DNA from 3 places in the Amycolatopsis silviterrae genome. Region 3 is predicted to be linked to each of the others. Evidence: riboswitches for the same ligand, from Rfam matches in the RefSeq annotation. Region 3 holds a riboswitch; each other region holds the start of a gene.

Region 1 (10,056 bases), on a different contig from region 3:
CCAAGAATCGGCTGCCTCAATTCTCGAGAAAAGAAAAGCACAGCTGCCGGACGGCCCGGGTCGGCGCTAGTCTTGTTCAGGCCCGGCACGGACTGGCGAATCTGACCTCGGGGAGAGGATGGCATGGAGGTGACCTCGAAGCCCTCGCCGCCCAAGAAGACCAACTGGGCCGCGGTCAGCGGAGCGGCCGCAACGGTCAGCGCCCTCGTCGCCTTTTTGGCATATGCCAATCCGCACAGCCCTCCGACACCGAATCCCTCCGCACCCCCGGCAAGCTCACAAGAATCGCCCACGCCCGCGGCACCACCGTCACCGGTGTACACGCCGCCACCGCTGGTATACGCGCCACCGCCGACGACGTACTCGCTGGCGGACACAGCATCGGCGATGTACTACGGGGCCATCGCGATATCGCGCGATGGCAGCAGCGGCGCGTCCTTTAATGCCGATTCCGCCGCCGCAGCCGGCCGACAGGCGCTAGACAACTGTCGCCGTTCCGACTGCACGCTCATTACGCAATTCGTCAACAGCTGTGGCGCCGCCGCCTACAACCCCAGTACCGGCCGGTACCGGGGCGGTCATGGCACCACCGCAACCGAAGCCGAAACCAACGCCGTCGCCAATGCCGGCGGCGGCCACTGGATCCGCGAGGCTTGCACCGACCGATAGCCGGTCGGGGCCTGCCCCGCGCGGGTCTGCGTCGCTGCCGGTTTTAGTTCCCGTCCCGCAGGATCTCCAGCGCGCCGGCCAGGTCGGCCGGGTACTCGGCCTCGAACTCGACCCACCGGCCGTCCGCCGGATGCGCGAAACCGAGCGTCCGCGCGTGCAGCCACTGCCGCGTCAGGCCGAGTTTCCGGGCCAGCACCGGGTCCGCGCCGTAGGTCAGGTCGCCCGCGCACGGGTGCCGCAGCGCGGAGAAGTGCACGCGGATCTGGTGGGTACGCCCGGTTTCCAGCTTGACGTGCGCCAGCGACGCCGCCCGGAACGCCTCGACCACCTCGTAGTGCGTGACGCTCGGCCGTCCGCCCGCGACGACCGCGAACTTGTAGTCGTGCCGCGGATGCCGGTCGATCGGCGCGTCGATGGTGCCGCGCGTCGGATCGGGGTGGCCCTGCACGACGGCGTGGTAGCCCTTGTCGACGGTCCGTTCCTTGAACGCCCGCTTCAGCACGGTGTACGCGTGCTCGCTCTTCGCCACCACCATCACCCCGGTGGTGCCCGCGTCGAGCCGGTGCACGACGCCTTGGCGCTCGGCCGCGCCGGACGTCGAGATCCGCAGCCCGGCCGCGGCGAGCCCGCCGACGACCGTCGGGCCGGTCCAGCCGGGGCTCGGATGCACCGCGACGCCGACCGGTTTCGAAATCACCACGATGTCGTCGTCATCGTGCAGGATTTTCATGCCGTCGACCGGCTCCGCGACGATTTCCGCCGGACGATCCGGTTCCGGCAGCGTCACCTCAAGCAGCCCGCCCGCGGCGAGCCGGTCGGATTTGCCCGCCGGGCGGCCGTCGAGCAGCACGTCGCCCGCCGCGGCCAGTTCCGCGACGACGGTGCGGGACAGCCCGAGCATTTTCGCCAGCCCGGCGTCGACGCGCATCCCGTCGAGCCCGTCCGGGACGGGCAGCATGCGCGCGCTCACGCGTCTTCCTTCTTTTTGCCGCGGGTGGAGGTGCCGTCGTAGTCCTTGCCGAGCAGGGACAGCAGCACGATCAGCGCGCCGCCGACGCAGATCGCGGAGTCGGCGATGTTGAAGATCGCGAAGCCCTGCCCGTTGGGCGCGAACGCGGAGATGAAGTCGACGACGTGGCCGCGCAACGGCCCCGGCTCCCGGAAGAACCGGTCGGTCAGGTTGCCGAGCGCCCCCGCGAGCACGAGCCCAAGCCCGATCGCCCAGCCGACCGAGCGCAGCCTGCGCGAGATCCACACGATCGCGATGACGACGCCGATCGCCACCAGCGCGAGCACCCAGGTCATGCCGGTAGCCATCGAGAACGCGGCCCCCGGATTGCGGATGACCTGCAGGTAGATCAGCCCGCCGAGGATCGGCTTGGGCTCCTTGCCCTCAAGATTGGCGACCACGAGGTTCTTCGTGATCAAGTCGATCGCCCACAGCAGCGCCGCGACCGCGAACACCACCCAAACCCGCCTCTTAGGCAGCGGCGTGCCCTCCTCGGCAGCCCCCCGCTCAGGCGGTTCCGCAGACGGCTCGACCTCGGACTCAGACGGCGAAGGATCGGTGCTCACACCCCCATTGTCCACTCTCCAGCCCGACCACACCCAACCGGACCACAACCGCGGGATCGCGCCGGCGTTTGGGGTGAGCGGCGGGACAGGCCGAAGGCCCCTCCCGCCGCTCACCCCAAACGCCGGCTAAAAGCGATCCCGCACGCGACGGCGAAGCCGGCGCCATCAAACACAGCTGGTGACCCTCAAGCACAAACCCAGGCAAATCCCGCGCCGTGGTCACCAGCGCTGCCGCACAACCCGAGACCCCATCAAGCACAAAACGACGGCAGCTCCCGCGTATCCCCCACGGGCCCCCACCGCCCATCCACCTTCGCGTACTCCCACCGAGCCCCCCGAGCCACGATCTGCCGCAGCGCCAGCACCACCCGGTCCACGTGCTCCTCGGTGCTCCCCAGCCCAAGACTCACCCGAACCGCCTGCTGCCCCTCGCCGCCAGCCTCGCGAATCAACCGCCGAGCAGCCACATGCGCGCAGAACGCCCCGTCCCGCACACCGATCCCGTACTCAGCCGACAGCACCGCCGCCAGCCACCCCGGCTCAAACCCGTCGACCACGAAACTCAACGTCCCGACCCGGTCCACCGGCGCGTCAAAAAACCGCAACTCAGCAAACCCAGGCAGCCCCTCAAGCCCCTTGCGCAACCGCTCCAGCAACGCGGCCTCATGGGCCCCCACCGCATCCCAAGAAGCCGCCAGCTGCTCGCAAGCCACCCCAAGCGCATACACGCCAACGGTATTCGGCGACCCAGCCTCGTGCCGCTCCTCGCCGGAGTTCCACACGACAGCTTCCTCGGTCACCAGCTTCGTCGCCCCGCCACCGGCCAGATACGGCTCTGCAGCCCGCAACCAGTCACTCCGCCCGATCAACGCCCCAGCCCCGAACGGCGCGTACAGCTTGTGCCCAGACAGCGCGACATAGTCAACATCCAGCTCCCGCACCGAAATCTGCCGATGCGGAGCGAGCTGCGCAGCGTCAAGCGCCACCCGAGCCCCGTGCTTCCGGGCCACCGCGGCGATTTCGGCGACCGGCAGCAGCTCACCAGTCACATTGGACGCCCCAGCCACGACCACCAACCGCGGCCCCTGCGGGCATTCCGCAAGCGCTTCGTCCACAACGGACACCGCAGCCAACCGAGTCCGCGGCAACCGCACGCGCCGGACGTTCGGCCCCCGCCACGGCAGCAGCGCCGCATGGTGCTCACTGTCGAAAACAACCACGGAAGTCTTGCGCGGCAACGCCTTCGCCAGCAGGTTGAACGCGTCAGTGGTGTTGCGGGTGAAGATCACCGAGTCGCCGCTGCGCGCGTCCACGAACCGGCGCAACACATCCCGAGTGCGCTCGTACAGCCGCGTTGAGACCTGCGAAGCGAAACCCGCGCCCCGGTGCACGCTGGCGTACCAGGGAAGAAACTCGTCGACCGCCGAACGCACCGCGTCCAGACAGGGCGCGCTGGCCGCGTGATCGAGGTTGGCGTAACCGATGTCGCCGCCCGTGACCAGCGGCACCCGCAGCGTCGCACCAGCAACAGTGGGAACAGTAGCGGTGGGCCGGTCGAGTGCGAGAGTCATGACGGTGCCTCCTCGGCGTTCCGGGGGACCCCCGGCGAGGGGCCCGCGCTTGCCCGTCGCGCTGCGCGACCGGCCTGGTCCTCACCCGGGGCACCCCACCGCGGTAGGAGGGTTGCCGGCCAGCAAGCCGGGGCTTCGCGCTGGCACTCATGACCTGTTACGGACGATAGCGGAAACCAGGGGACCGAAACCAGCCCCGTCCCGTGATCTGAGACGACGGTCACCCAGAAGGTCCACAAAGGACAGAAAGGTCAGTTGCCCGATTCCCCGCGCCACCGGGCGAGGCGGCCTGCCCGGTCGACCGCGCGGATCCGGCGTTCGGTCGCGTCCCGGTCGGCCGCGGTCGTGACCACCAGAAGCTGGTCCTCGACCTGCAGCCGGCTGGTTTTCTGGGGCGTGAAGCCGGTCCCGCCGCGGACCACGAGGCTGACGGTCGCGCCGGCGGGCAGCCGCAGCTCCGACAGGTACACGCCGTGCAGCTTCGACCCCTTCTGGATCCGCACCTGCAGCAATTCCGCGCCAAGTTCGTCGAGTGGCGCGGAATCGACCTCGATCTCGTGCGCCTGCGCCGCCTTCGCCAGCCCGAGCACCCGGGCCAGCGGGCTGAGTGTCGCGCCCTGCAGCACGGTGAGCACGATGACGAGCACGAAAACCGCGTCCACGAGCCGCTGTGCGCCGGGCACGCCTTCGGACAGCGGGATCATCGCGAGCACGATCGGCACCGCGCCGCGCAGGCCCGCCCAGGACAGGAACGTCTGCTCGCGCCAGGGCAACCAGAACGGCAGCAGCGACAGGACCACCGACAGCGGCCGGGCGAGCAGCAGCACCACCGCGCCCGCGACGAGGCCCGGGATGAGCGCTTCGAGCAGCCGGGTCGGCGACGCGAAGAGGCCGAGCAGCACGAACAACCCGATCTGCGCGAGCCAGCCGAGCCCCTCGGCGAACGACAGGGTGTCCGACCGGTGCGGCAGCTTGGAATTCCCCAGCACCAGCCCGGCGACGTAGGTGGCGAGCAGGCCGGACGCGTGCGCCAGCTGTCCCGAGGAGTACGCGAGCACGCACACCGCGACCGTGGCGAGCGGGTACAGACCGGTGGCCGGCAACGCGGCCCGTCGCAGCGCCTGCGCGCCCAGCCAGCCGAACGCGAAGCCGAGCACCAGTCCGGTGAGCAGTTCGTAGACCACCAGCAGCGGCAGCGACCAGTCGACCGCCTCGCCGGACGCGAGCACGACGACCGCGATGTAGGCGGGCGCGTCGTTGATGCCGGATTCCAGCTCCAGCGTGCCGACGAGCCGTTTGCCTACCCCGGCCGAGCGCAGCACGGAAAACACCGCGGCGGCGTCGGTGGACGCGAGGACCGCGCCCCACAGCAGGGCGAGCCGCCAGTCGAGGCCGAGCAGCCAGTGCAAAGCCGCGCCGGTGACCGCGATGCTGATCACCACGGCCACTGTGGACAGCAGGATTCCGGGCCCCAGCGAGGGTTTCACCGAGGGCCAGCGCGTGGTGAGCCCGCCTTCGGTGAGGATCAGGACGAGCGCGGCGAGCCCGAGCGACTGGGTGAGCCCCGGATTGTCGAAGCGGATGCCGAACCCGGCCTCGCCGAGCACCACGCCGATTCCGAGATACAGCAGCAGCGACGGGAATCCGAGCCGGATGGACACCCGCACCGCGACGACCGAGACGACCAGAACCAGCGCTCCGACGCCCAAGAGCACGGGAAGTTCGTCCACTTCTCCGCCTCCCTCCCGGTCGCCCCAGGCGTCCAGAATAGTGAGGCAGTGTCCGGTTCCCGACCGCGCACCACCGTGCGGGGGACATCGCGAGTGTGTTACGACGCCTCGGCGGCACTCACCGTCGCGAGATCGACACCCAACGCGGCGAACGGACCCGTCGCGCCCGGCAAAACCCGCACCGCGCGCTGCTGGTCCCGCGTCAGCCATCCCGCTTCGACCGCCCGCTCCAGCACCGCCGCCGGGACCGCGCCGGCCAGGTGCTCCCGCCGCTCTGTCCAATCGAGACAGTCGCGCAGCAACGGCCGCCGCGGCCGGTCCGGCACCGCCACGCCGAGATCGGCCAGCACCTCGCGGCCGGAATCGGTGAGCGCGAGCCCGTCCGACACGTCGATCAGTCCCCGATCGACCATCCCGTCCCGCAACGCGACCCCGAGCGTCCCGGCCAGATGGTCGTAGCAGCTTCGCGCGAACGACAATCGCTGTACCCGCAACGAAGTCCGCAGTCCGGACGGCCGTTTCAGTTCGGCATGCTGAGCCAGATGCTCGATCAGCTCCGCGACGCGCGGGTTCGCGAGCCGAACGTAGGCATGCCGTCCCTGTTTCACCCGGGCCACGAACCCGGCCTCCCGCAGCCGGGTCACGTGCTCGCTGGCGGTCGACACCGCGATCTGTGCCGCGGCGGCCAGTTCGCCGACGGTCCAGGCGCGGCCGTCGAGCAGCGCGAGGCACATGGCCGCGCGGCTCGGATCGGCGAGCACGGCGGCGACCTCGGCCAAGGCGACGGTTTCCATAGGGCGAGGGTAGAGCGGGGAGAGTTCGGCGGCGGCCGAAGCGTGGGGGTCGTGAGTGTTTAAGCCGGTCAGAACCCAATGCCGCGTGGCTTAAGCCGACGCTGACGGTGCCGGGGGGCGGGGTTTGCGGTCCGTGAGGGGAACCCTGAGGGAATCAGATTCCCTCAGGGTTCCCCTCACGGACGTGAAGATACGGTCAGACGGGCATCAATCGCGGCTTAGGTTCCCAGCATTGGGTTCTGACCGGCATAAACACTCACGAGCCGCTACAGCTCGCCGAGGAACTTCGCGCCCAGCGAGACAGCCGGTTTGGAGTCGTTGGCCCCCTCCAGGAAGACCGCGAACGCCAGGTCGCCGCGGTAGCCGACGAACCAGCCGTGCGCTTCCGCGCCGTCGCCGAACTGGGCGGTGCCGGTCTTCCCGAACACCGTGCCGGAGCGGGACAGGCCGGTCGCGGTGCCGCCGGTGACGACCTCGCGCATCATCCCCCGCAGCGCCGACAGCACCGAGGCCGACGGCGGGTGGTAGCCGGTGTTGACCTTGGTGCCGTCCTCCCACAGTCTCGGCACGACCGCTCGCCCGGACGCCGCGGTCGCGGCCATTACCGCCGCACCCATGGGGCTGACCTGCACCTTTCCCTGGCCGATGCCGTCCTCGACCTGCTCGTCCGCGTTCGCCGCCGGGTCTACGCGGCCCAGTTCGGTGGAGAGGCCTTCGATGCCGAAGTCGGCGTTGAGGCCGAACTGGGTGGCTGCTTTCGCGAGCCCGTCGGCGGGCAGTTGCGAGGCGAGCCGGGCGAAGGTGGTGTTGCAGGACTTCGCGAAGGCTTTGTGGACGGTGGTGGTGCCCAGGTCGAAGCCTTCGTTGGAGAGGGTGCGGGTGCCGATTCGGTCCGTCAGCGGGCACGGGACCGAGGAATCCGGGGTGACCAGGCCGGCTTCCAGCGCGGCGGTCGCGGTGACGATTTTGAAGGTCGAACCGGGGGCGTACTGGCCGCTGAAGGCCGATGCCGCATTGGTGACGCTGCCGTTCTGCGCCACCGCCAGCAAGTCGCCAGTGGACGGCTGAAGCGCGACGAGGACCGCCTTGCCGCGGTAGCCGTCGACCGCCGCCTGCGCCGCGGCCTGGGTCGCGACGCTGAGGCCGGTAGTGGCCGGTTTGTGGTCCCCTTCGGGATTGCCGAACAGCGTTTCCAGGGGCTTCCCCGAGCTGTCGACGCGCTCGACCGCGAAGGCCTGGGACGCCTGGCCGTGGCCGGTGAGCGCCGAGCGCAGCAGCGGGAATGCCTTGTCGTCGGCGAGTTTCAGTCCGCCGTTGCCGGAAACGACGAGGGGTTTGCCGTCGCGGTCCACTACGGCCGGGACGTCCGAGGAGGCGATTGTCAGCCGCTGTCCGGCTTCGAGCTTGGGGTGCAGCGCCGACGACGCCCAGTGGACCCGCCAGGTGCCTTGCGCCTGGACGAGATCGAGATTCCCGGAGTAAGTCCAGGTGCGGCCGGCGCCGAGGCTCCAGGTCATGGTGTAGGCGGCGGTGGCCTTGTCGCCCTGCGGCGCGCCGACCGTGCCGAGCTTGGCGGTCAGCTGCGTGGGCCGGAGCGTCGCCAAGGCGTCCTGCAGCACGACGGCGGCCCCCGGTACCGCGTCGGTGGCTTTGGCGGCGGCCTCGGCGTCCTTTCCGGCAAGAGCGAGCAGGTACGCCCGGGCCGCCGACGCCGGGTCGCTCGGCCCCGCAGCCGTTGACGCCGGCTCCGCATCCGATGAAGCCGCGGTCGATCCTCCCCCGGTGAGCATCACGACTGCGGCCGTCACGATCGCGACCATGACCAGCGCGCCGCCGATCAGCACGCCCTTCTTCGCGGCAGGACTCACTGTCGCATTCCCCCTCGCCCACGCGGTCCGCCCGCGCCCCTGGCTCAGCTTGCCCATCGCGGAACGGAACCGGGCGTTACGGTGGCGGGAAAGCGGCTGTCCCGACGCTGATTCGTGATCAACGCCGAGCCGTATAGGTCGTTATACGACAGGCTGTCCGCGCCGGTAGCGGGCGCGGAGGTGGAAGCGTTCGCCCTGCTAGCCGAGGATGCTGAGGAATTCCACCGCGTGCGCGTCGGCGTTTCCGTACCAGTGCGACACCTGAGTATCGAATTCGGCGACTTCGCCCGCGCTGAGCACGAAATCCGCTTCGCCGAGGATCATCCGCAGCCGTCCGTTGAGGACGTACAGACAGTGGTATCCCTCGTGCGACCGCGGTTCCGGACGGTCATGCCGTCGCGGCGGCACGGGCGGGGATGCACGCGGGGGTCACCGCTGGGCGGGGCATCGACCAGCTCGTCCAGCGGCACCTGGTAGGCCTTGAGGGTGGCTCCCCGGCGGCGGCGCAGAGCACGCAGCCGCGGGCCGACCGCGGCCAGCACGGCGTCGAACTCTTCGCTCATCCGCCCATGGTGAGCCGGGCTTTGCGCTTCCCCCAAAAAACTTTGCCGAAACGGCGTGGTCTTGCTCCGGGCACCAACACCCGGAGCAAGACCACGACAAGGTCACGCCTTCGCGACCGCCACGCGCACCTTCACGCCCTCGCCGACCGTCCCGTCGAAGCCTTCGGCCGCCTCGCCGTAGGACACCGACGTCGCGAGGGTCTCGGACGCCACGAACTCCTCGTGTTTGCGCACCGCGGCCGTCACCTCGTCGGTGGCGTCCACGGTCAGCGAGATCCGGTCGCCGACGTCCAGACCGGCCTCGCGGCGGGCCTGCTGCACCACGCGGACCAGGTCACGGGCCAGGCCCTCCGCCGCAAGGTCCTCGGTGACCTCGGTGTCCAGCACGACCAGACCGGCCCCGCCGGGCAGCTCAGCCGCCGCGCCGCCGCCAGCGGCCACCAAACGCCGGTCGTACTCGCCCTCGACGAGTTCGACGCCCGCCGCCACGACCGCGCCGGACTCGTTCGTCGTCCAGTCGCCCGCCTTGACCGCCTTGATCACCTGCTGCACGGCCTTGCCCAGCCGCGGACCGGCCGCCCGCGCGTTCACCGCGACCTCGAACGTGCCGTGCGCCGCGACGTCGGCGGTCAGCTCCACCGACTTCACGTTCACCTCGTCCCGCAGGATCTCGGTGAACCCGCGCAGCGGTTCGACGTCCTCGGCCGCGACCACGAGCTTCGCCAGCGGCAGCCGCACCCGCAGCTTGTTCGCCTTGCGCAGCGCCAGCGCCGACGACGCCACCTGCCGCACCTTGTCCATCGCGGTCACCAGCGCCGCGTCGGCGGGCAGGTCGAGCGCGTTCGGCCAGTCCGCGAGGTGCACCGAACGGCCGCCGGTCAGCCCGCGCCACACCGTTTCCGTGGTGAGCGGCAGCAGCGGCGCGACGACCCGGCAGGTCACCTCCAGCACCGTGTGCAGCGTGTCGATCGCGTCCTGCTCGCCCGCCCAGAACCGGTCCCGCGACCGGCGGACGTACCAGTTCGTGAGCACCTCGAGAAAGTCCCGCACGGTCTGGCACGCGCCCGCGATGTCGTAGCCGTCCATCGCGGACTCGACGTCGGTGACGAGTTCGTGCGTCTTCGCCAGCACGTACCGGTCGAGCAGGTGCGTCGAGTCCGTGCGCCACTGTCCTTGCTTGCCGTCGGCATTCGCATACAGCGCAAGGAAGTAGTACGAGTTCCACAGCGGAAGCACGGCCTGGCGCACCGCGTCGCGGATCCCCCGGTCGGTCACGACGAGGTTGC
Region 2 (10,056 bases), on a different contig from region 3:
GCCCGCGGCCTTGGCAACATGGCGGTAGCTGCCCTCCTCGTCCAATTCGAACACAGTCAGTTCGGGCTCAGCGGGGTCGATCACCCAGTAACTCGGGACGCGCAACCGTTCGTAGAGCGCCTTCTTGGTGTTCAGGTCGTGAATCGATGTGCTCGGCGACAGAACCTCGACAGCGAGAACCGGTGGCACAGGCAGGTCCTTGGCGGTGAAGTCCTCAGTCCGGCCGACCAGCACGTCCGGCTGAAGCTCTATCCGATCACCCACGTGCACGGCGAACGGAGCACCGACGACGAACATGTCTTCCGGACAGGCCGCGTCGAGCACGCCGTACAACTGGTAGCCGATCGTCTGATGTCTCAGGCCGGGCGCGGGACTCACGAGGAGCGTCCCGTCGATGAGTTCGTAACGGCGGCCATCATCCGGCATCCCCTCGAGGTCGTGCACCGTCATGGGTCCCGACCCGGGAGGATTCTGGATTTCCGCCATGACCGTCATGGTGCTCTCCTTTCCCTGTTCGCGCCAGAGAGTCCCTGTTAGCAACTGAGAACACCAGACCCCACCGACAAAAACGGCGGCCCCGGGAAACCCGGAGCCGCCGTTCACCCGAAGGTGGACCTACTTCTTGTTCTTCCCGTTGTCCTCAGTGGACAGTGCCGCGACGAAGGCCTCCTGCGGCACCTCCACCCGGCCGACGGTCTTCATCCGCTTCTTGCCTTCCTTCTGCTTCTCCAGCAGTTTCCGCTTCCGCGAAATGTCGCCGCCGTAGCACTTGGCGAGCACGTCCTTGCGGATCGCGCGGATCGTTTCGCGGGCGATGATGCGCGAGCCGATCGCGGCTTGGATCGGCACCTCGAACTGCTGGCGCGGAATCAGCTCGCGCAGGCGCGTCGCCATGCGGTTTCCGTAGGTGTAGGCGGCGTCCTTGTGCACGATCGCGGAGAACGCGTCCACCGTCTCGCCCTGCAGCAGGATGTCGACCTTCACCAGGTCGGCCACCTGTTCGCCGGACTCCTCGTAGTCGAGCGACGCGTACCCGCGCGTGCGCGACTTCAGCGTGTCGAAGAAGTCGAAGATGATCTCCGCGAGCGGGATCGTGTAGCGCAATTCGACGCGGTCCTCGGACAGGTAGTCCATGCCCAGCAGGGTGCCGCGCTTCGCCTGGCACAGCTCCATGATCGTGCCCACGAACTCCGACGGCGCCAGGATGCTCACCTTCGAGATCGGCTCGTGCACCTCGGAGATCTTGAGCCCGCCCGGCCAGTCCGACGGGTTCGTGACGATCACCTCGCTGCGGTCCTCCAGCACCACCCGGTACACCACGTTCGGCGCGGTCGAGATCAGGTCCAGCCCGAACTCGCGCTCCAGCCGGTCCCGCGTGATCTCCAGGTGCAGCAGGCCGAGGAACCCGCAGCGGAAGCCGAAGCCCAGCGCGACCGACGTTTCCGGCTCGTACGTCAGCGCGGCGTCGTTGAGCTGCAGCTTCTCGAGCGCCTCGCGCAGTTCCGGGTAGTCCGAGCCGTCCACCGGGTACAGGCCCGAGAACACCATCGGCTTCGGCTCGCGGTAACCGGCCAGCGGTTCCGTCGCGCCGTGCCGCTCGGAGGTCACGGTGTCGCCGACCTTCGACTGGCGCACGTCCTTCACGCCGGTGATCAGGTAGCCGACCTCGCCGACGCCGAGTCCCTTGCTGGCCTTCGGCTCCGGCGAGATGATGCCGACCTCGAGCAGTTCGTGCGTCGCTCCGGTGGACATCATCTTGATCTTCTCGCGCGGCGTGATCTTGCCGTCCACCACGCGGATGTAGGTGACGACGCCGCGGTAGGTGTCGTAGACCGAGTCGAAGATCATCGCGCGGGCGGGCGCGTCCGCGTCGCCGACCGGCGGCGGGACCTGGCGGACGCATTCGTCCAGCAGCTCGGTGACGCCCATGCCGGTCTTCGCCGACACGCGCAGCACGTCCGAGGGCTCGCAGCCGATGATGTGCGCGATCTCCGCCGCGTACTTCTCCGGATCCGCCGACGGCAGGTCGATCTTGTTCAGCACCGGGATGATGTGCAGGTCGTTCTCGAGCGCGAGGTACAGGTTCGCGAGCGTCTGCGCCTCGATCCCCTGCGCGGCGTCGACCAGCAGGATCGCGCCCTCGCACGCCTCGAGCGCGCGCGAGACCTCGTAGGTGAAGTCCACGTGGCCGGGCGTGTCGATCAGGTGCAGGACGTGGTCCTGGCCGTCGACCTGCCACGGCAGGCGCACGTTCTGGGCCTTGATCGTGATGCCGCGTTCCCGCTCGATGTCCATGCGGTCGAGGTACTGCGCGCGCATGGCCCGCTCCTCGACGACGCCGGTCAGCTGCAGCATCCGGTCCGCCAGCGTCGACTTGCCGTGGTCGATGTGGGCGATGATGCAGAAGTTGCGGATCAACTCCGGCGGCGTGAAGGTGGTGTCGGCGAACGTCTTGGGCGCTGTCACTCGGGCTGTCCTCGGGATGGTGGGGGATGTCCGTACCCCATCGTCCCATGGACCTCCGGGTGCGGGTGGGGGTCATCCCCGATGCGGCCCCGCGCGTCTCGTGATGACCTCGAAGGATGACCACTTCACCCTCCCCCTCGCCCGGTCCCGGCGTCCTCGACGCCGCGCTCGACCGGGCCTTCGGCCACCCCAGCGGCCTGCTGGGCAGGCTCGGCGGCAAGCTGATGTCAGTCGGCAACGCCGCGACCGAACACCGGATCGTCGACCTCGCCCGCCTCGAACCCGACGAGGTCGTGCTCGTCGTCGGCCCTGGCCCCGGGGTCGGCCTCGACGCGGCGAGCAAACTCGCCGGCGAGGTGATCGGCGTCGAACCCTCCCCCGAGATGCGCGACCTGTGCACGGACCGCTGCGGCGACCGCGCCGAGGTGCGGGCGGGCAGCGCGGCCAGGACCGGCTGCGCGGACGCCTCCGCGGACGTCGTGCTGACCGTGAACAACGTCCAGTTCTGGGAAGACCGCGCGGCGGGTTTCGCCGAACTGTTCCGCGTGCTGCGGCCAGGCGGACGGCTGCTGCTGTCGGCGCACGAGAAGTGGCTTCCGGTGACGCGGCACGAACTCGCCGGCGAAGCCGCCGCCGCGGGGTTCACCGACCTGCAGACCTGGACCTGGGACCCGCCCGGGTTCGCCGCGCTCGCCGCCCAGCTGCGGGCCGTGAAACCGGGCTAGCGCTTGTCGCGGCGCAACGGATGGTCCTCCGGGACCTCGACGAGGACGATCCGCAGGCCGTCCGGGTCGGCGATCCACGCCTCGTCGGTGCCCCACGGTTCGCGGCGCGCCTCGCGCACCGGCTCGACGCCGCGCCCGGCCAGTTCGGCCAGCGTCGCCGGGAGATCGCGGACCTGCAGGAACAGATTGACGTCCGGACCGGGCCCGGCCTCGCCGGTGCCGACCACCTCGATCGACCCGCCGCCGGCGAAAAACCGCGTGCCGCCGGGGAACTCGCGCTCGATCGCGAGGCCGAGAGCGTCGCGGTAGAACGCGGTCGACACCTCGTGGTCGCGGGGGTGGATCAGCACCCGGCTGCTCAGTACGTCCATGGGTCCTGCCTACCTGAGCCGCTCAGGCGACCGCAATCGCAGCGATCCCGGCCAGCACCACCAGCGAGCCGGCGAGCCGGCGGACCGCGTTGCGCTCGCGGAGCACGAGCCAGGCGGCGACCCCGCCGAAGACGATCGACAGTTCGCGCGCCGGCGCGACGAGGCTGACCGGCGCGATCCGCAGGGCGTACAGCACCAGCAGGTATCCGGCGGGCGAGGCGAGTCCGACGATCAGCACCTCGCGCCGGTGATCGCGCCACAGCCGTTTGATGTCGGACCGGCCGCGCGCGGCGGTCGGCGCGAGCAGGATGCTCTGGGCGATCGCGCCGCCGCCGAAGTAGACGAGCGGCGGCACGCTCAGCGACGTGACCGAATGCGCGTCCCAGAGCGTGTAAGCCGCGATGACCACTCCGGTGGCGACGCCGTAGAACACCCCGGCGCGCCGGGCTTGGGCGTCGCCAGTGCTGCCGCCGCCGAGACTGATCACCAGGACGCCCCCGACCACGAGGAAGGCACCGATCAGCCCGAGCACGCCCGGCCGTTCTCCCAGGACCGTGACGGCCACGAGCACCGAGACCAGCGGTCCGGTGCCGCGCGCCAGCGGGTAGACGATCGAGAGGTCGCCGACCTCGTAGCCGCGCTGCAGCACGATCCCGTACACAACGTGCAGGACCGCGGTGACCAGCGCGGCGACCAGCCAGGTCCACTGTGGACGTTCCGGTTCGACGGCCAGCGCGACCGCGATCACCGGGAGCATCGCCACCGCCGAAACGGTGTAGTACAGCCAGACGAACCGCGGTCCGCCGGAAACCCGTTTGGCGGCGAGATTCCACGAGGCGTGCACGACCGCGGCGACGAGGACCATGGCGAGGGCAGTGGTGTTCATCCGGACCCCTTCAGGTTTTCAGCGCATGCTGAAGACCGGGTCCTCCAGGCTTTTGTCCCGTCAGATGAACGGCAGGGCTCGGTGTCCCGCCGAAGGTGCCGCTCGGACCAGCCCCGCCCGCCCTCGTTGTCTTCGCGACCCGCTCTGCGGGACCACGGGCAGGCGACGGAACCCTAGGCACTACCAAGATCCACCGTAACGGAGCCGCAGGCGGAATGCCGAACGGATTCCGGCTCCGGGGCCCGCGCCGGGGCCGCGAGCAGGGCTGTTAAGATTTTCGACTGTTGCCGTGCGGCATTCCGTCAGGGAGGAAACCCGGCAGTCCCCTCAGGACTGATCCGGAGCCACGCGAACGCGGCAGCGACCTTCACCGAGTGAAAGAGGAACGCCTCCATGGCCAACATCAAGTCGCAGGTCAAGCGCATCACCACGAACGAGAAGGCGCGGCAGCGCAACCTGGCGATCCGGTCCTCGGTGAAGACCGCGATCCGCAAGTTCCGCGAGGCCGCCGAAGCCGGTGACAAGGACAAGGCCCTCGAACTGCAGCGCGACGCCGCCCGCAAGCTCGACAAGGCCGTCACCAAGGGCGTCATCCACGCCAACCAGGCCGCGAACAAGAAGTCGGCTCTCGCGAAGCGCGCGAACCAGCTCTGAGCGCAGTCTTTCCGGAAGGCCCGGCGGCTTCGGCGGCCGGGCCTTTTCGATGCCCGGATCAGCGGGCGCGGCGGCAGACGCCTTGACCGCTCAGCGGTCTCCCTTGGCCGCGACCACGTCGAGGACCGCGCGCTGCAGTGCGTAGGTGGAATCGGCCGCCGCGCCCTTGACCTCGGCGTTCAGCCGTGCGACCACGCGCATCGCGGACGCCAGGCCGTCCTGGCCCCAGCCGCGGGACTGGCCCTGCGCCTTGCGGATCTTCCACGGCGGCATGCCCAGCTCGCCCGCCATCTGGTTCGGATTGCCGCGCCCGGCGGCGGACACGCGAGCGATCGTGCGGACCGCGTCGGCCAGCGCGTCCGCCACCAGGACGTGCGGGACGCCCAGCTGCATCGCCCACTGCAGCGACTCCAGCGCGGCGGCCCGGTCGCCCGCGACGGCCTTTTCCGCCACCGCGAAGCCGGTCACGTCGGCGCGTCCGGTGTGGTAGCGGCGGACCGCTTGCTCGTCGACGACTCCCCCGGTGTCGGCGACCAGCTGCGTCGCCGCCGAGGACAGCTCGCGCAGGTCCGAGCCGACCGAGTCGAGCAGCGCCATCAAGCCGGCTCCGTCGATCTTCCCGCCCGCGCGGCGCACCTCGTTGCGGACGAACGACTCGCGCTCGGCCGGCTTGGTGAGCTTCGGGCATTCGGTGATTTCCGCGCCCGCTTTTTTCAACGCGCCCGGCAGCGCCTTGGCGGCTTTGCTCCTCCCGCCGCCGCTGTGCACGACCACGAGGACGATGCCTTCGGCGGGCGCTTTCAGGTACGCGAGGACCGCGTCGGACAGCTCCTGCGAGATGTCCTGCGCCGACTCCAGCACGATCACGCGCCCCTCGGCGAACAGCGAAGGACTCACCAGCTCAGCGAGCACGGGCGGTGTGAGATCGGACACCCGCATCCGCGTGAGGTCGGCCGTCGGGTCGGCGGCCTTGGCCGCGTCGAGCGAGGCGCGCACAGCCCGTTCGATGAGCAGTTCTTCCTCGCCCGTGACGAGGTGCAGCGGCGCGGGTGCGGTGGTCACCCGGCCATCCTCTCACCCGGTCGCCGGGCCGCCCGCCCCGGTGATGTGGGCCGCCTCCGTGGCACGAGCTGATCGGGATGTCGTACGGTGTAGCCGAGGACGCGCCCACCGGTGCTCCGACAACCGAATACCGCTCATCCAGAGGGGCAGAGGGAACGGCCCGACGAAGCCCCGGCAACCGGCGTACAGCCTGTCATCCCGCGATCGCGGGGTAGCTGACGACCACGGTGCCAATTCCGGCCCGCTTCGGCGGGGCAGATGAGGAAAGGAACCTCGCGATGACTGCAGCCCTCAGCGCCACCTCCGCCAACAAGACGATCGACCTCGGTCCGGCCGTCGAACTGGTGTCGAAGGAAGAAGGGCACCGGCAGCCGCTCGCTCCGGAATTCGTCTCCGCCGAAGACTTCTCGCCGCTCGAGGTCGCCTACGACTTCGGCCGTATCCGCCGCGAGGACATCGAGGCGGGCCCGCGCAACATCTGGCGTTACAAGAAGCTCCTTCCCGTCCCCTCGACCGTCGAGGAGACCCCGAACACCGAACCCGGCTGTACCCGGCTGGTGCGTGCGGACCGGCTCGCCAAGGCGCTCGGCCTCAAGAGCGTGTGGGTCAAGGACGACACCGGCAACCCGACGCACTCGTTCAAGGACCGCGTGGTCGCCGTCGCGCTGGCCGCCGCCCGCGAGTTCGGCTTCGAGGTCCTCGCGTGCCCGTCGACCGGCAACCTGGCCAACGCGACGGCCGCCGCCGCGGCGCGCGCCGGCTGGCGGTCGGTCGTGCTGATCCCGAAGAGCCTCGAGCGCGCGAAGATCCTCACCACCGCGGTGTACGACGGCGACCTGATCGCCGTCGACGGCAACTACGACGACGTCAACCGGCTCGCCACCGAACTGGCCGGCGAGCACCCGAAGTGGGCGTTCGTGAACGTCAACGTCCGCCCGTACTACTCCGAGGGCTCGAAGACGCTCGCCTACGAGGTCGCCGAGCAGCTCGGCTGGCGGATCCCCGAGCAGATCGTCGTGCCGATCGCCTCCGGTTCGCAGCTCACCAAGGTGGACAAGGGTTTCCGCGAGCTGGGCCAGCTCGGTCTCGTGGACGCCAGCCCGTACAAGGTGTTCGGCGCGCAGGCCACCGGCTGCTCGCCGGTCTCCGCCGCGTACCGCAACGGCCACGACGTGGTCCAGCCGGTGAAGCCGGACACCATCGCCCGCTCGCTCGCGATCGGCAACCCGGCCGACGGCCCGTACGTGCTCGACGTGGTCAACCGCACCGGCGGCGCGATCGAGGACGTCACCGACGAAGAGGTCGTCGAAGGCATCCGGCTGCTCGCGCGCACCGAAGGCATCTTCACCGAGACCGCGGGCGGCGTCACCGTGGCGACCGCGAAGAAGCTCGTCGAAACCGGCAAGCTCGACCCGGACGCCGAAACCGTCCTCCTCATCACCGGCGACGGCCTCAAGACCCTCGACGCGATCGAGAACCACGTCGGCCCGAAGGCCACCGTGCCGCCGTCCGCCGAAGCCGTCGCCAAGGCGCTCGGCTACTGACGCACTGGCCCGGGGTCCGCACGCCCTACCGCGGCGGGCCCCGGGGCTCACCCCGGCGTGCGACCGCCGGTCCGCCTCCGCCTGGCAGAACGGCCGTGTCGCCGTCCACGTCGGTCCGGGTGACCAGTACTCCCATCGTGCCGAGAACGTCCACTGTGGACTTGCTCGGATGCCCGTATCCATTGCCCGCGCCGACGCTGATCAGCGCCGTGCGCGGCCGCACCGCCGCGAGGAATTGCGGCAGCGAGTATCGCGAGCCGTGATGCGGCACCTTCAGGATGTCGGCCCGCAGGTCGACGCCCTCGGCTAACAGGTCCGCCTGCGCGGCGAGTTCGACGTCTCCGGTCAGCAAAACCCGGCCAGCCGAGGTGTCGGCGCGCAGGACGACCGAGCTGTTGTTGATCATCGTGCCGTCCTGCAGGGCAGGCGACCGGGTGGTGGCGTAGCGCGGACCGAGCACGTCCAGCGACAGCCCCGGCCATTCCAGCTTTTGCCCTTCGCTCAACTGCACCAGCGGCACGCCACGACGCCGCGCTTCGCCGGAAACCGACTGCCACGCCCACGCCGGAGCGCGCCCCGGCCCGACCGCGATCGCGCCGACCGCCCGTCCGTCGAACACCGAGGCGAGACCTCCGATGTGGTCCGCGTGCAGATGGCTCAGGAGCAGCAACGGCACTCGTTCGACGCCCAGCCTCCGCAGGCATTCGTCGACCGGCCCAGGTTCCGGCCCGGTGTCGACGACGACGGCCCGGCCGGGTTCGGCAGTGGCGAGAACGACCGCATCTCCTTGCCCGACATCGCATTCCACCATCGCCCAGCCGTGCGGCGGCCAGCCAGGCAGCAGGACCTTGGCCGGCACGACCGTCAACAGCACGACAACCAGTCCGATCGCCACCAGCAGCCGGAGGCGACGAAACCGAGCCGCCACCACGAGAACGACCAGCAAGGCCGCCGCGCACAATCCGCCCCACCAGCCACCGGGCCAGGACAGCGTTGCTCCGGGCGTTCGTGCGCCATGCCGGGCGACGGTGAGCAGCCATCGTGCTTCCGGATCCGCCAATCGGATCAGCAGGTGCCCGGCACCCGGCCACCATGGCCCGACGACGGTCGCGAGCACGCCCAGCACGGTCACCGGCGCGACCACTGGTGCCGCAAGGACATTGGTGACCACCGAGACGAGGCTGACCGTGCCCGCCATCCCGGCGATGACCGGCGCGGTGACTACGAACGCGGCCAGCGGCACGGCCAGGCCTTCGGCGTAACCCGGCGGAACTCCCCTTCGCACCAACGAATCCGCCCATCGCGGGGCGAGCAGCACCAGTCCCGCAGTGGCGAGAACGGAAAGCGCGAAACCGAAATTGGCCGCCATCGTCGGATCCCACGCGACCAGCACGCACACCGCGAACGCCAGGGCGGGCAGCGCCGAACCGCGTCGGCCGAGGGCCAGCGCCAGCAAGCCGATGCCGCCCATGACACCTGCCCGCACCACGCTCGGCTCGGGACCGACCAGCACGAGGAATCCGGCCAGGCAGGTGCCTGCCGCTGCGGCGGAAAACCTCGGGCCGGCTCGCGCCAATCGGCACAGCAGCAGGACGGCTCCGCCTACGATGACGAGGTTTCCACCGCTCACTGCCATCAAGTGGGTGAGCCCGGAGGCGGTGAACTCGGCCTCGACCCGTTGCGGCAACGCGCTCGTGTCGCCCAGCACCAGTCCGGGCAGCAAGCCCGCCGGTTCCTCCGGCAGGATCCCGCACAACGAATGCAAACTGTTCCGCAGCACTGCCGCCGCGCGCTGCCACCACGGGGCTTGCCCGACGTCAGCCGGCGCGGCCCGGACAGAGACGACCGCAGCCGTCAGCTCGCCGCCACGTGCGGGCATGAGACGGCCGGACGTCGTCACTTCCTGGCCTGGCAGCAGGCCGTTCCATCCGGCGACGGGTGCCAGCAGCAAAACCCGGCCGGTCGATTCGATTGGCTGACTGTCCACTGTGGCCGTTATGACCTGTGCCGGGATCGCCACCGACCGGGTTCCCGCCTGTTGATCCGCATAGCCCGCCTGGTGGATCGGCCGGGGACGCTCGTTGATCTCGACCAGCAGCGTCGCCGTGACGCCGTGCGTGGCAGCGGCTCCCAACGGGTCGGATGCCGCGTCGTGAATGCGCAGAGCGGTCGGCACTGCTGCGACGAGCCCGACTAGCACTAACGCTCCCCCGACCCCGGCGTAGCGGGAACGGCCGCGGAGGAGAAGCACTGCGGCCCCGATGACCGTTACAGCACCCACCACGGTCGCGACCCACCAGCCGAGCTGGAGCCCGGCGAGCGTCGCCGCCCATCCGGCGACGGAGGCG
Region 3 (10,056 bases):
CTGCGTCACTCGGCGAGTTCGGAGGTCTCCAGCCACCGCGCCTCGACGTCGTCCTTCTCCGCCAGGACGGCCTTCAGTTCGGTGTTCAGCTCGATCAGCTTTTCCGGGTCGGTGGCCGCCTCGGCCAGCGACGCGTGCAGCTTCTCCTCACGCTTCGCCAGCTGGTCCAGCTTCCGCTCCAGGCGACCGAGTTCCTTTTGCGCCGCACGGGTTTCCGCCGCGCTGCGCTTGGCCTCGGTCTTCTCCGCCGCCGGTGCTTCCCGGCGCGGCGCGGCTTCCTTCGCGCGAGCGCGCCGCTGCAGGTACTCCTCGATGCCGCCCGGCAGGTGCGTGACCTTGCCGTCGCCGAGGAGCGCGTACGTGGCGTCGCAGACGCGCTCGACCAGGTACCGGTCGTGCGAGACCACGACCATCGTGCCCGGCCAGCCGTCGAGCAGGTCTTCGAGCTGTTGCAGGGTGTCGATGTCCAGGTCGTTCGTCGGCTCGTCCAGCAGCAGCACGTTCGGCTCGGCCATCAGCAACCGGCACAGCTGCAGCCGGCGGCGTTCGCCACCGGAGAGGTCACCGACCGGCGTCCACTGGCGGGCGGCCGGGAAGCCGAGCTTCTCGCCAAGCTGCGACGCGGTCATCTCCTGCTTGCCGAACACGACACGGCCCGCGACCTGCTCGATCGCCTGCAGCACCCGGAGGTCAGCGGGCAGATCGTCGAGTTCCTGGCGCAGGTGCGCGAGCGCGACCGTCTTGCCCTGCACGCGCCGGCCAGTCGGCGATTCGACGTCGCCGCCCAGCAGCTTCAGCAGCGTGGTCTTGCCGGAGCCGTTCACGCCGACGAGGCCGATCCGGTCGCCGGGGCCGATCCGCCACGTCACGTGGTCGACCAGCGTCCGGTCGCCGACCGTGAGCGACGCGTCTTCCAGCTCCAGCACCGTCTTGCCGAGCCGGCGTTTCGCGAACGCCATCAGCTCCACGGAATCGCGCGGCGGCGGCACGTCGGCGATCAGCGCCTCGGCCGCTTCGACGCGGTAGCGCGGCTTCGACGAACGCGCCTGCGGACCGCGGCGCAGCCACGCCAGTTCCTTGCGCGCCAGGTTCTGCCGCTTCTCCTCGGCGGTCGCGGCGAGGCGAGCCCGTTCGGCGCGCGCGAAAATCCAGTCCGCGTAGCCGCCTTCGTACTGTTCGACCCGGCCGTTCGCGACCTCCCAGGTGAGGCTCGCGACCGTGTCGAGGAACCACCGGTCGTGCGTGACGACCACGACCGCGATCCGCCGGCCCAGCAGGTGATCGGCGAGCCAGCGCACGCCTTCGACATCAAGGTGGTTAGTGGGCTCGTCGAGCACCACCAGGTCCAGTTCGCCAGTCAGCGCGGCGGCCAGCGCGACGCGGCGGCGTTCGCCACCGGACAGGTTCGCGGTCGGGGTGTCGAGGCCGATCGCGGTGATCCCCAGCCCGTCCACAATAGACCGGACGCGCGCGTCGGCGGCCCATTCGTGCTCGGCTCCGTAGCGCTGCAACACCACGTCGCCGACCGTGCTCCCGTCCGGCAGCTCGGTGCGCTGGGTGACGACGGCCATCCGCAGGTCGCGAACTTGGCTCACCCGGCCGGAATCCGGTTCGCTCAGTCCGGAAAGGACTTCGAGCAGCGTCGTCTTGCCGCCGCCGTTGAGCCCGACGACGCCGATCCGCTGCCCCTCGGCGACACCGAGGGAAACGTTGTCCAGCAACGGCTTCACACCGTAGGACTTGCTCACCGACTCCAGGTTGACCAGGTTGGCCATCCGGATCCTTTCCACTGTGGACTATTGATTCAAGCGATGGTTTTTTCAGGCGTGCACGCGTGGCGGCACGTTGCGCGGTGCGTCGTCGCCGCCGACCACGCGCGCGCCGGGCACCGGGCCGTGCGCGACCCGCACCGTGCGGCACACTCCCGCGCCGGACAGTTCGGCGGCCACCTCGACCGCGGTTTCCGCGTCGGAGCACAGGAACGCGCACGTGGGCCCGGAGCCGGACACACAGCCGGCCAGCGCGCCCGCGTTCACCCCGGCACGCAGCGTGCGCCGCAGGCCTGGCCGCAGCGACACCGCGGCCGCCTGCAAGTCGTTGCCGAGCAACAGGGCCAGCTGGCGAGGATCACCCGACGCGAGCGCCTCCACGACCGGCGTGTGCGACCCGATCCGCGGCGGTTTGCCGTCCGCGCGCAGCCGGTCGAGTTCGCCGAAGACCTTGGGGGTGGACAGGCCCTCCTCGTCGAAGGCCAGCACCCAGTGGAACGTGTGCCGCGCGAGCACCGGCACGAGCTGCTCGCCGCGGCCGGTGCCGAGCGCGGTGCCGCCGTACAGCGCGAAAGGCACGTCGCTGCCCAGCCGGCCGGCGATGGTGGCCAGCTCGTCGCGGGTGACGTCGAGCTTCCAGAGCGACGAGAGCCCGACCAGCGCCGCCGCCGCGTCCGCGCTCCCGCCCGCCATGCCGCCGGCGACCGGAATGCCCTTGCGCAGCACGATGCGTACCTTCGGCGCATCCGCGTCCGGCCTTCCGGCGTAGGCGGCCAGCTCGCGAGCCGCGCGCCACGCCAGGTTGGCACCGTCGGTGGGCACCCTGCGCTCGCCCTCGCCGTACACCTCGAGCCCCGGCTCGTCGGTGGCCGCGACGGTCACCTCATCGGTGAGCGAAAGCGCCTGGAAGACGGTGACCAGCTCGTGGAACCCGTCCGCCCGCAGGTCGCCGACGGCCAGGTGCAGGTTGACCTTGGCCGGGACCCGGACGGTGACTGGTGGTGGAACGACAGCGAGCACCCGTCCAGCCTACGTGGCTGCCGCAGGTCAGGCGCCGCCAGGAGAAAACGTTGGCACAGAAGTTCCCCCAGCCGTCGCTCCGGATTGGCCCGCCGGGCCAGTTTGGAAGTACTTTGGAAGTATGCGCGTGCCGGAGGTCAACCTGTCGGAGCTGTCGCTGCGCCCGCGCCAGGTGGTGGACCAGCTCGAACGTTCGCCGAGCCGTTCGGTCCGGATTCGCCGACGGGAGAAGGACAAACCAGATCTGCTGCTGGTCACCGCCGAGCGCGCGGAGCAGGTGGCTGCCGCGGTTTCGGCGGCCGTCACGCTCCTCGTGGAGCTGATGCGCCGCAACACGGAGACCGCGGAGACCGCCGAGGTGCTGCCCGCCGCGTTCCCGTGGGCGCGGTACCTGTCGGCGGCGGAGGTACGGACATTCGTCGGCGAACTGGCCGAAACCCTGGAGCGAGCCGAATCTCTCGGCAATCCGGTCCCGGTCGCCACCCTCGTCGCGAAGTGGAAGCAGACCGCGGAAGCGCACGCGGATCCGGCGCTGGCCGAGATCCTCCGCCGGAACGACCACAAAGGACAGTCGTCAGGACAGCTGTCCTAAAAGTTTGCCCACGTGACCTGACTGATGGGTCTCCGTGTCCCGCAGACGCGGCGAGGGCCGCCCCAATCGAATGGGACGGCCCTCGAAAACGGTTCGGCGAAAGGGAAATCAGGCAGCGACGACGCTCTGCGGACCGCGAGCCGGCTGGCTCACGTGCGCACCCCGGTCGGCGATCCAGGACAGCGCCGCGTCGGCCCGCTCGCCGCGGACACCGAGACGGAAGCGGGCGATCGGGGTGTCCCCGATGCGGGTGAGCCCGCCGCCGATGGTGGCCAGCTCCACGTCGAAGCGGCTGGCCGCCTCGGGCAGCAGGGCGCCCACCGACGCGAAGCCGATCAGCACGACATCGACCGAGCGGTCGTACTTCGCGGACTGGGCGCGCGACGTCTCGATCGACGGCAGCACCGCCTGCGCGGTCCAGCTGTCCGGCGTCGAGATCAGGTCCAGCACCGTGCCGCGCTCGACGATCGCACCGTTGTCGAGCACCGCGACGTCGTCGCAGACCCGGCGGACGACGTCCGCGTCCGGCGTGGTGACCACGATCGTCACGCCCAGCTCGGCGCGCGCCCGGTCGAGCACGGCGAGCACCGCGCCGGAGTCCTCCGGAGCGATCCCGGCGGTCGGGTCGTCGGCGAGCAGCACGGCCGGTCCGGCGGCGAGCGCCTTGGCCACCGCGACCCGGCGGAGCTGGCCTTCGGTGAGTTCTTCGGGCTTCTGCGTCGCGCGGGCGGTGAGGCCGACCAGGTCGAGCAGCGAGCCGACCCGGCTGCGCCGCTGCGGGCCGTCGACGCCGAGCTGCTCCAGCGGGCTGGCGATGTTGCCGGCGATGGTGCGCTCGGCGATCAGCTCCGGCTTGGTCCCGATCACGCCGAGCTGACGGCGGATCTCGCGCAGCCGCTTGCCGTCGAGCGTCGCGGTGTTGAGGCCGTCGAGCCGCACGACGCCGCGGTCGGGCCGCTCCTGCAGCGCGATGCAGCGGGCGAGGGTCGACTTGCCGGAACCGGACGGGCCCACGACGCCGAACAGCGAGCCGGCTTGCACGTCGACACTCACGTCGCGCAGGGCGGCGACACGATTTCCGTGGAAGGGAAAGGACTTGGACACGTTTTCGACAGTGATCACGAAAGGGCTCCAGGCAAAACGAGGCGCGGCGCCGTTTCCGGGCGCGCCAGGCGTCATCGAATTACCGTCCACAATGGACGGCGCAAGAAACTGCGGAAAAGACGATCAGGCGATGACCATGGAGCGTTGACACGCACATACCGTGCGGCGACCTTCGTCGACTACGCGCCGGCGGGTCAGCAGGAGCGGGCGGGTGACCCTCTTCATCGAAAACAGCCTCCATCGGTCCTGGCGGTAGCACCTGCCCTGCGGAGGGTGGTTGCTGCGACTTCGGCGAGCCAGGTCTCTCAGTCGCTCGGGATGGACGCTTTCGAGTAAAGCCGATCCCATTGGCTGAACGCAAGCTCGTTGGTGCAGATCACACGTCTGGTGGTGCCCGCATACCGGAACACCGCGTCCAGGACCCGGAAACCCGGAACCTCGGTCGCCGAACAGTGCCTCGACCTGCGCACCTGGCCCGCCAGCCGTCGGTCGCGAACAAGTTCGTTCCACTGTGGACGATCAGGAGATCTTATGGATCAATAGTTTTCTCGTTGTCAAGGGTGAGCTGGATGCGTGCCCCGGCACTCTCGCTGCCGCGTCGGCAACCGAGCCGAGATAGCACCTCGAAGCGAAGCATCTCGAACCGAGACAGCTGAACAATCCGTGCCGGGGAGCAGTCGGACTCCCCCGAATGCCAGCGCGCTGAGGAGCCGTCAGTCACAGCAAACCGGCCATCTCGGCAGCGACTGAGAGTAGTTGTACGGACACTCAGAAGGATTGATCCTGCTACCACCGGTACCGCTTCTTCGACGCGAAGTAGGCCACCGGGATCCCGGCCAGCACGCCCGCGAAGGAGAACCCGGCGATGTACGGGCTGCGGTCGTAGGAGGCCTGCTGCGCCCGCGCCATGGACTCGTAGGTGCCGCCGCCGCTGCAGAAGTACGACGGATCGCGCGGCATCACCCGGTCGCCGCACATCACCGCGTCCGGATCGTTGTACCGCATCGCCACCCCGGCCGCGATGCCGAGCAGCCCGCCGACGATCAGCAACGCGCCGACGAGCTGGAACAAGGCCAGCAAGAGGTTCCGGAGCATGCCGCGGAAGCTAGCCCGGTCCCGGCGGGAGGGGTCCCCGGTCAGGCGCCGGCGGCCGCGATCCGGGCGAACGCGTGCACGTCGAGCTGCTCGCCGCGCGTCTTCGGGTCGATCCCGGCCTCGGCGAGCAGTTCGCCCGCCCGCTCGGCGGATCCGGCCCACCCGGCCAGCGCCGCCCGCAAAGTCTTGCGCCGCTGCGAGAACGCCGCGTCGACCACCGCGAACAGCCGCGCGCGGTCCACTCCGGCGACCGGGTCGGTGCGGGTGAACGACACCAGCGCGGAATCGACGTTCGGGACCGGCCAGAACACCGCGCGTGGCACGGCTGCGACCTTGCGCGCCGGGCCGTACCAAGCCAGCTTCACGCTCGGCACGCCGTAGGTGCGGCTGCCCGGCCCGGCCGCCATCCGGTCCGCGACCTCGGTCTGGACCATCACGAGCCCGCTGCGCAGCGACGGCAGCTCAGCCAGCAGGTGCAGCACCACCGGCACCGCGACGTTGTACGGCAGGTTCGCCACGATCGACACCGGCTCAGCGGGCAGCTCAGCGGCGCGGACCCGCAGCGCGTCGGCACCGACGACGGTCAGCCGGTCCGCCGCCTCTGGCGCGCGCTCAGCCACCGTGCGCGGCAGCCGGGCGGCGAGCACCGGGTCGATCTCCACGGCGATGACCTCGGCACCGGCGGCGAGCAGGCCGAGCGTCAGCGACCCGAGACCGGGCCCGACCTCCAGCACGACGTCCCCCGGCGCCACGCCGCCGAGTTCGACGATGCGGCGGACCGTGTTGGGGTCGTGCACGAAGTTCTGCCCGAGCTTCTTCGTGGGCCGGACGTCGAGTTCGTCGGCCAGCCCGCGGATTTCGGCAGGCCCCAGCAGTTCCACCACCGGACGAGCCTACCCAGCGACAACGGGGCATACGAAAACAGGCGGCCGGGAGCGCGAGGCTCCCGGCCGCCTGCCGGAAATCGGAGGGTGCTCAGGCCTTGTGGCCGCAGCCCCATGCGCTGTAGCCGCCGCGGTCCTCGCGCACCTTCTCGGCGATCGCGATCTGCTGCTCGCGGGTGGCCTTGTCGGCCGTCGGGGCGTACTGCTGGCCGCCGTAGGCGTTCCAGGTCTGGCGGTCGAACTGGAGGCCGCCGTAGTACCCGTTGCCGGTGTTGATGGACCAGTTGCCGCCCGACTCGCACTGCGCGATGCGGTCCCACGCGCCGGTGTCGCCGATCGCGGGCGTCGGCGGCTTCTTGGTGCCGACCTTGATGATCTTGGCCTTGGCCTCGACGAGGACCTTCTCCGAGACGTGCTCGCGGGAGATCTCTTCGCCGTTTTTCTTGGTGACCTTGTAGGTCACGAGCTTCTTGCCCGGCGTGCCCTGGTCCTGGACGTTCTGCTGGCCCTGCAGCAACGTGGGGTCGTCGACCTTCTGCACCTCGGGGTCGATGGTCTCTTCCTGGTTGACCATCGACACGCCCATGCGGCTGACGTGGACCTCGGCGCCGTTCTTCAGGCTGACGTCGAGACCGCCGTCGATCGCGTCGTCCGGGCCGAGGTTCAGCTTGAGGTCGGAGACGAACTCCTTGGTGGTCACCGCGGTGGTGTCCACCTTGCGGGGCGCGTTGGTGCCGTCGAAAAGCGTGATGTGCTTGAGGGTCTTGACCTGGACGGTGGAGCCCTCGAGCGGCAGTTCGCCGGACGACGGCATCGACGTCCACGCGCCCTGGGACATCATGCTGCCCATGCCGAGCTGGTCCATGGCCTGGCCGAGCGTGGTCGCGCGGACCCAGGAGGGCCGCGACACGCCGTCCACGACGAGGTTCAGCTGACGCCCGCGCTCAAGCTTGATGACGCCGCCGTCGCCGACCGCGGCCTGTGGGGAGGGCGAAAGCGCGTCGTGCGCGCCGACCGACAGGCCCGCGTCCTCGAGCACCTCGCCGACGGTGTCGCCGTAGCTGTGCACGGTCTGCTGGTGGCCGTCGACGTCGACGGTGACGCTCTTGTTCATCGCGAGCGCCGCCGCGCCGCCGCCACCGATGGTGACCAGCAGCGAAAGCACGGCACCCTTGAGGAAGCGGCGCTTCCAGGTCTTGGTCGCCTCGCGCAGCCCCTCCTCGACCTCGACCTTCTTGGCCTGGGGGGAGGCGGTGCGGTCCTGCTCGACCTCGTCCGGGAGGACGAGCGGCGGAAGCATCGTGGTCTCGGCGTTGATGAGCCGGATCAGCTCGTCCACGTCGACGTCGATCTCCGACATCAGCGCGTCGGCGTCCGGGCCGAGTGCGGCGAGCACGTCCTGCTCGGTCACGCGAAGCTCGTCGGAGAAGTCGATCTGCCCGTAGGCGGTGTCCTCAAGCTCGCGGTCGAGCACGGCCACCGAACCAGCGGAGGAGGAGAAATACGCCGAACCCGCGTCAAGACGCGTGTCATCCTGCCGACTACCAGTCACCGGGTCGTTCCCTTTCCCAAGACATCGCGCGTACCTCGCGCGTCGTCCTTCGTTCGCGACGCACCCTCGGGCGCGCCTCTCAAGTCCGACACCCCCAGCCAGCGCCATCGTCACGGTCCCGAGTCGTACCAACCCCGGTTCCGCTTCCCCGACGTGCACTGACGTGACTGGTGGGCGTATCAGCCGGTTCCGCGTCGCGGTACCGACCGGCACGATCACGGGACAGTAACGGGTGTTGGCAGGTTGCGCAAACACCCCCCGGAGTGTCGTGACTTGCGTCACTCATCAGGTGGACGAATGCGCCTCCTCGAATGTCGCAATCCGTGCAACCCGTTGTGACAGTACGGAATCAGGCAGGCAGCCGGTATGCGCGTTCGGCAGTGGTCCGGACCGCTTCGGCCACCTCGTGGACCGCTTCGCCGCGCAGCTGAGCGAGGAAGCGGACGGTGTAAGCCGTGCAATACGGCTCGTTCGGCCGCCCACGGTAGGGATGAGGCGTCAGAAACGGCGCGTCCGTCTCCGCGAGGAACTGCCCACGCGGCACGATCCGCGCGGCTTCGTGCAGCCCGCGCGCGTTCTTAAAGGTGACCGTGCCGGCGAAGGACAGGATGTAACCCTTGTCGATACAACGGCGCGCGATGTGCTCGTCGCCGGAGAAGCAGTGGAAGACGACCGTCTCGGGCGCGCCTTCCTCGTCGAGGATGCGAAGCACGTCCTCGTGCGCGTCGCGGTCGTGAATCATCAGCGCCTTGCCAAGCCGCTTCGCAAGGTCGATGTGCCAGCGAAACGCCACCTGCTGCGCATCGTGCGGCGAGTAGTCCCAGTAGTAGTCGAGCCCCGTCTCACCGACCGCGACCACCCGCTCACCACGGGCCAGACGCTCCACTTCGGACTGTTCCGCAGGCCCGAACTCCTTGGTGCGCGTGGGATGGATGGCAACCGCAGCGAAAACCCGCGAGTCCCAGGTGGACGCTTCGGAGGCCCACCGAGCAGCCGCAAGATCATCAGCAACGGTGACGACACGAGCAACCCCCGCCCGCTCCGCCCGGTCGATCATCTCCGCGACATCAGCCGCGGTCTTCGCGCCACAAGCGTCGAGATGAGTGTGCGCGTCAACCACCGTCACCGGCAGCCGATCGGGAACCGGCGGAAGCTCACGCTTTTCGTCACCCATGCCCTCAAACTACTGCGCGCCAGCCGCCCAAAGCCGTGAGGGGAACCCTCACAGCCCCAGATTCCCCCAGGGTTCCCCTCACAGCCCCTCGGCGAGCCCGCCCATCCGTGAGGGGCCCCTTCACAGACCCAGATTCCCTCAAGGAGTCCTTCACGGACCACCCCCGCACCCACCCGCCGAAGCGCCCCAATGTGGCATTGGGTGCATCCCACGCACCCAATGTGGCGTTGGGTGCATCCCACGCACCCAACGCCACATTGGGGCGCAAGCCCCACCCCCACCAAAACCGCCACCAACGCACCCAAACCATCGAGGCACCCACACCACCCCCGCACCCCGATACGAAGCCCAAATGCGGACGGCGGGTGCTTGTCAAGGCATCTTTCCCGCCTTGACAAGCACCCGCCGTCCGTCATCACAATCGGGCTTCGGGGTGCCCCCACCGAGGACAAACCGCAATGTCGCCGCCAGGCGACGAGCCGTCAGCCAGTCACTCAGTCACAATCGGAGCCCACTCCGGCCCAGTCTCCCCCAACTTGGGATCCAGCTTCGTAAACAACGGCGTCGGCTTCTCCAGCGGCCGCCCCACCTCGATCGGCCGGGACTCCCACCGAGCCTGCTCCCCCGCGTAATCCCCGGTCAGAATCGGATTGACCCGATCCGGAAGATCAAGATCCTCAACCTCCTGAAGCTCAGGCTGAGCAGCCCAAACCCCAGTCCCGCCCAACGCCTCATGCACCTTCTGCGCCGAATGCGGCAGGAACGGCGTCAACAGGGTGTTCGCGTCACTAACCACCTGCAACGCGGTATGCAACACCGCGTCCCGCCGATCCGGATCCTCCTTGAGCTTCCAAGGCTCCTGATCC

What was found. Region 3 has a riboswitch for S-adenosylmethionine ahead of ACFSVL_RS03045 (methionine ABC transporter ATP-binding protein). Riboswitches for the same ligand answer to the same signal wherever they lie in the genome.
Region 1: it holds a riboswitch for S-adenosylmethionine, as region 3 does, so the genes downstream of both, ACFSVL_RS00330 (aminotransferase class V-fold PLP-dependent enzyme) here and ACFSVL_RS03045 (methionine ABC transporter ATP-binding protein) in region 3, are expected to answer to the same signal.
Region 2: it holds a riboswitch for S-adenosylmethionine, as region 3 does, so the genes downstream of both, thrC (threonine synthase) here and ACFSVL_RS03045 (methionine ABC transporter ATP-binding protein) in region 3, are expected to answer to the same signal.

What each region holds. Positions count from the first base shown of each region.
Region 1 is NZ_JBHUKS010000001.1:67,882-77,937, forward strand. It holds gene ACFSVL_RS00315 (DUF4189 domain-containing protein) at 124-669, shown strand; gene ACFSVL_RS00320 (RluA family pseudouridine synthase) at 713-1,639, opposite strand; gene lspA (signal peptidase II) at 1,636-2,244, opposite strand; gene ACFSVL_RS00330 (aminotransferase class V-fold PLP-dependent enzyme) at 2,496-3,815, opposite strand; SAM riboswitch class IV at 3,856-3,970, opposite strand; gene ACFSVL_RS00335 (potassium/proton antiporter) at 4,067-5,545, opposite strand; gene ACFSVL_RS00340 (ArsR/SmtB family transcription factor) at 5,644-6,339, opposite strand; gene ACFSVL_RS00345 (penicillin-binding transpeptidase domain-containing protein) at 6,606-8,207, opposite strand; partial or broken gene ACFSVL_RS00350 (cupin domain-containing protein) at 8,406-8,770, opposite strand; gene ileS (isoleucine--tRNA ligase) at 8,873-10,056, opposite strand, start outside.
Region 2 is NZ_JBHUKS010000011.1:408,034-418,089, reverse strand. It holds gene ACFSVL_RS17485 (Uma2 family endonuclease) at 1-495, opposite strand, end outside; gene lepA (translation elongation factor 4) at 616-2,466, opposite strand; gene ACFSVL_RS17475 (class I SAM-dependent methyltransferase) at 2,583-3,191, shown strand; gene ACFSVL_RS17470 (VOC family protein) at 3,188-3,562, opposite strand; gene ACFSVL_RS17465 (DMT family transporter) at 3,585-4,448, opposite strand; gene rpsT (30S ribosomal protein S20) at 4,842-5,102, shown strand; gene holA (DNA polymerase III subunit delta) at 5,193-6,164, opposite strand; SAM riboswitch class I at 6,296-6,429, shown strand; gene thrC (threonine synthase) at 6,443-7,708, shown strand; gene ACFSVL_RS17445 (ComEC/Rec2 family competence protein) at 7,734-10,056, opposite strand, start outside.
Region 3 is NZ_JBHUKS010000003.1:273,320-283,375, reverse strand. It holds gene ACFSVL_RS03060 (ABC-F family ATP-binding cassette domain-containing protein) at 6-1,775, opposite strand; gene ACFSVL_RS03055 (4-(cytidine 5'-diphospho)-2-C-methyl-D-erythritol kinase) at 1,821-2,789, opposite strand; gene ACFSVL_RS03050 (hypothetical protein) at 2,911-3,381, shown strand; gene ACFSVL_RS03045 (methionine ABC transporter ATP-binding protein) at 3,490-4,503, opposite strand; SAM riboswitch class I at 4,720-4,810, opposite strand; gene ACFSVL_RS03040 (hypothetical protein) at 5,272-5,580, opposite strand; gene rsmA (16S rRNA (adenine(1518)-N(6)/adenine(1519)-N(6))-dimethyltransferase RsmA) at 5,622-6,464, opposite strand; gene ACFSVL_RS03030 (transglycosylase family protein) at 6,556-8,016, opposite strand; gene ACFSVL_RS03025 (TatD family hydrolase) at 8,366-9,190, opposite strand; gene metG (methionine--tRNA ligase) at 9,681-10,056, opposite strand, start outside.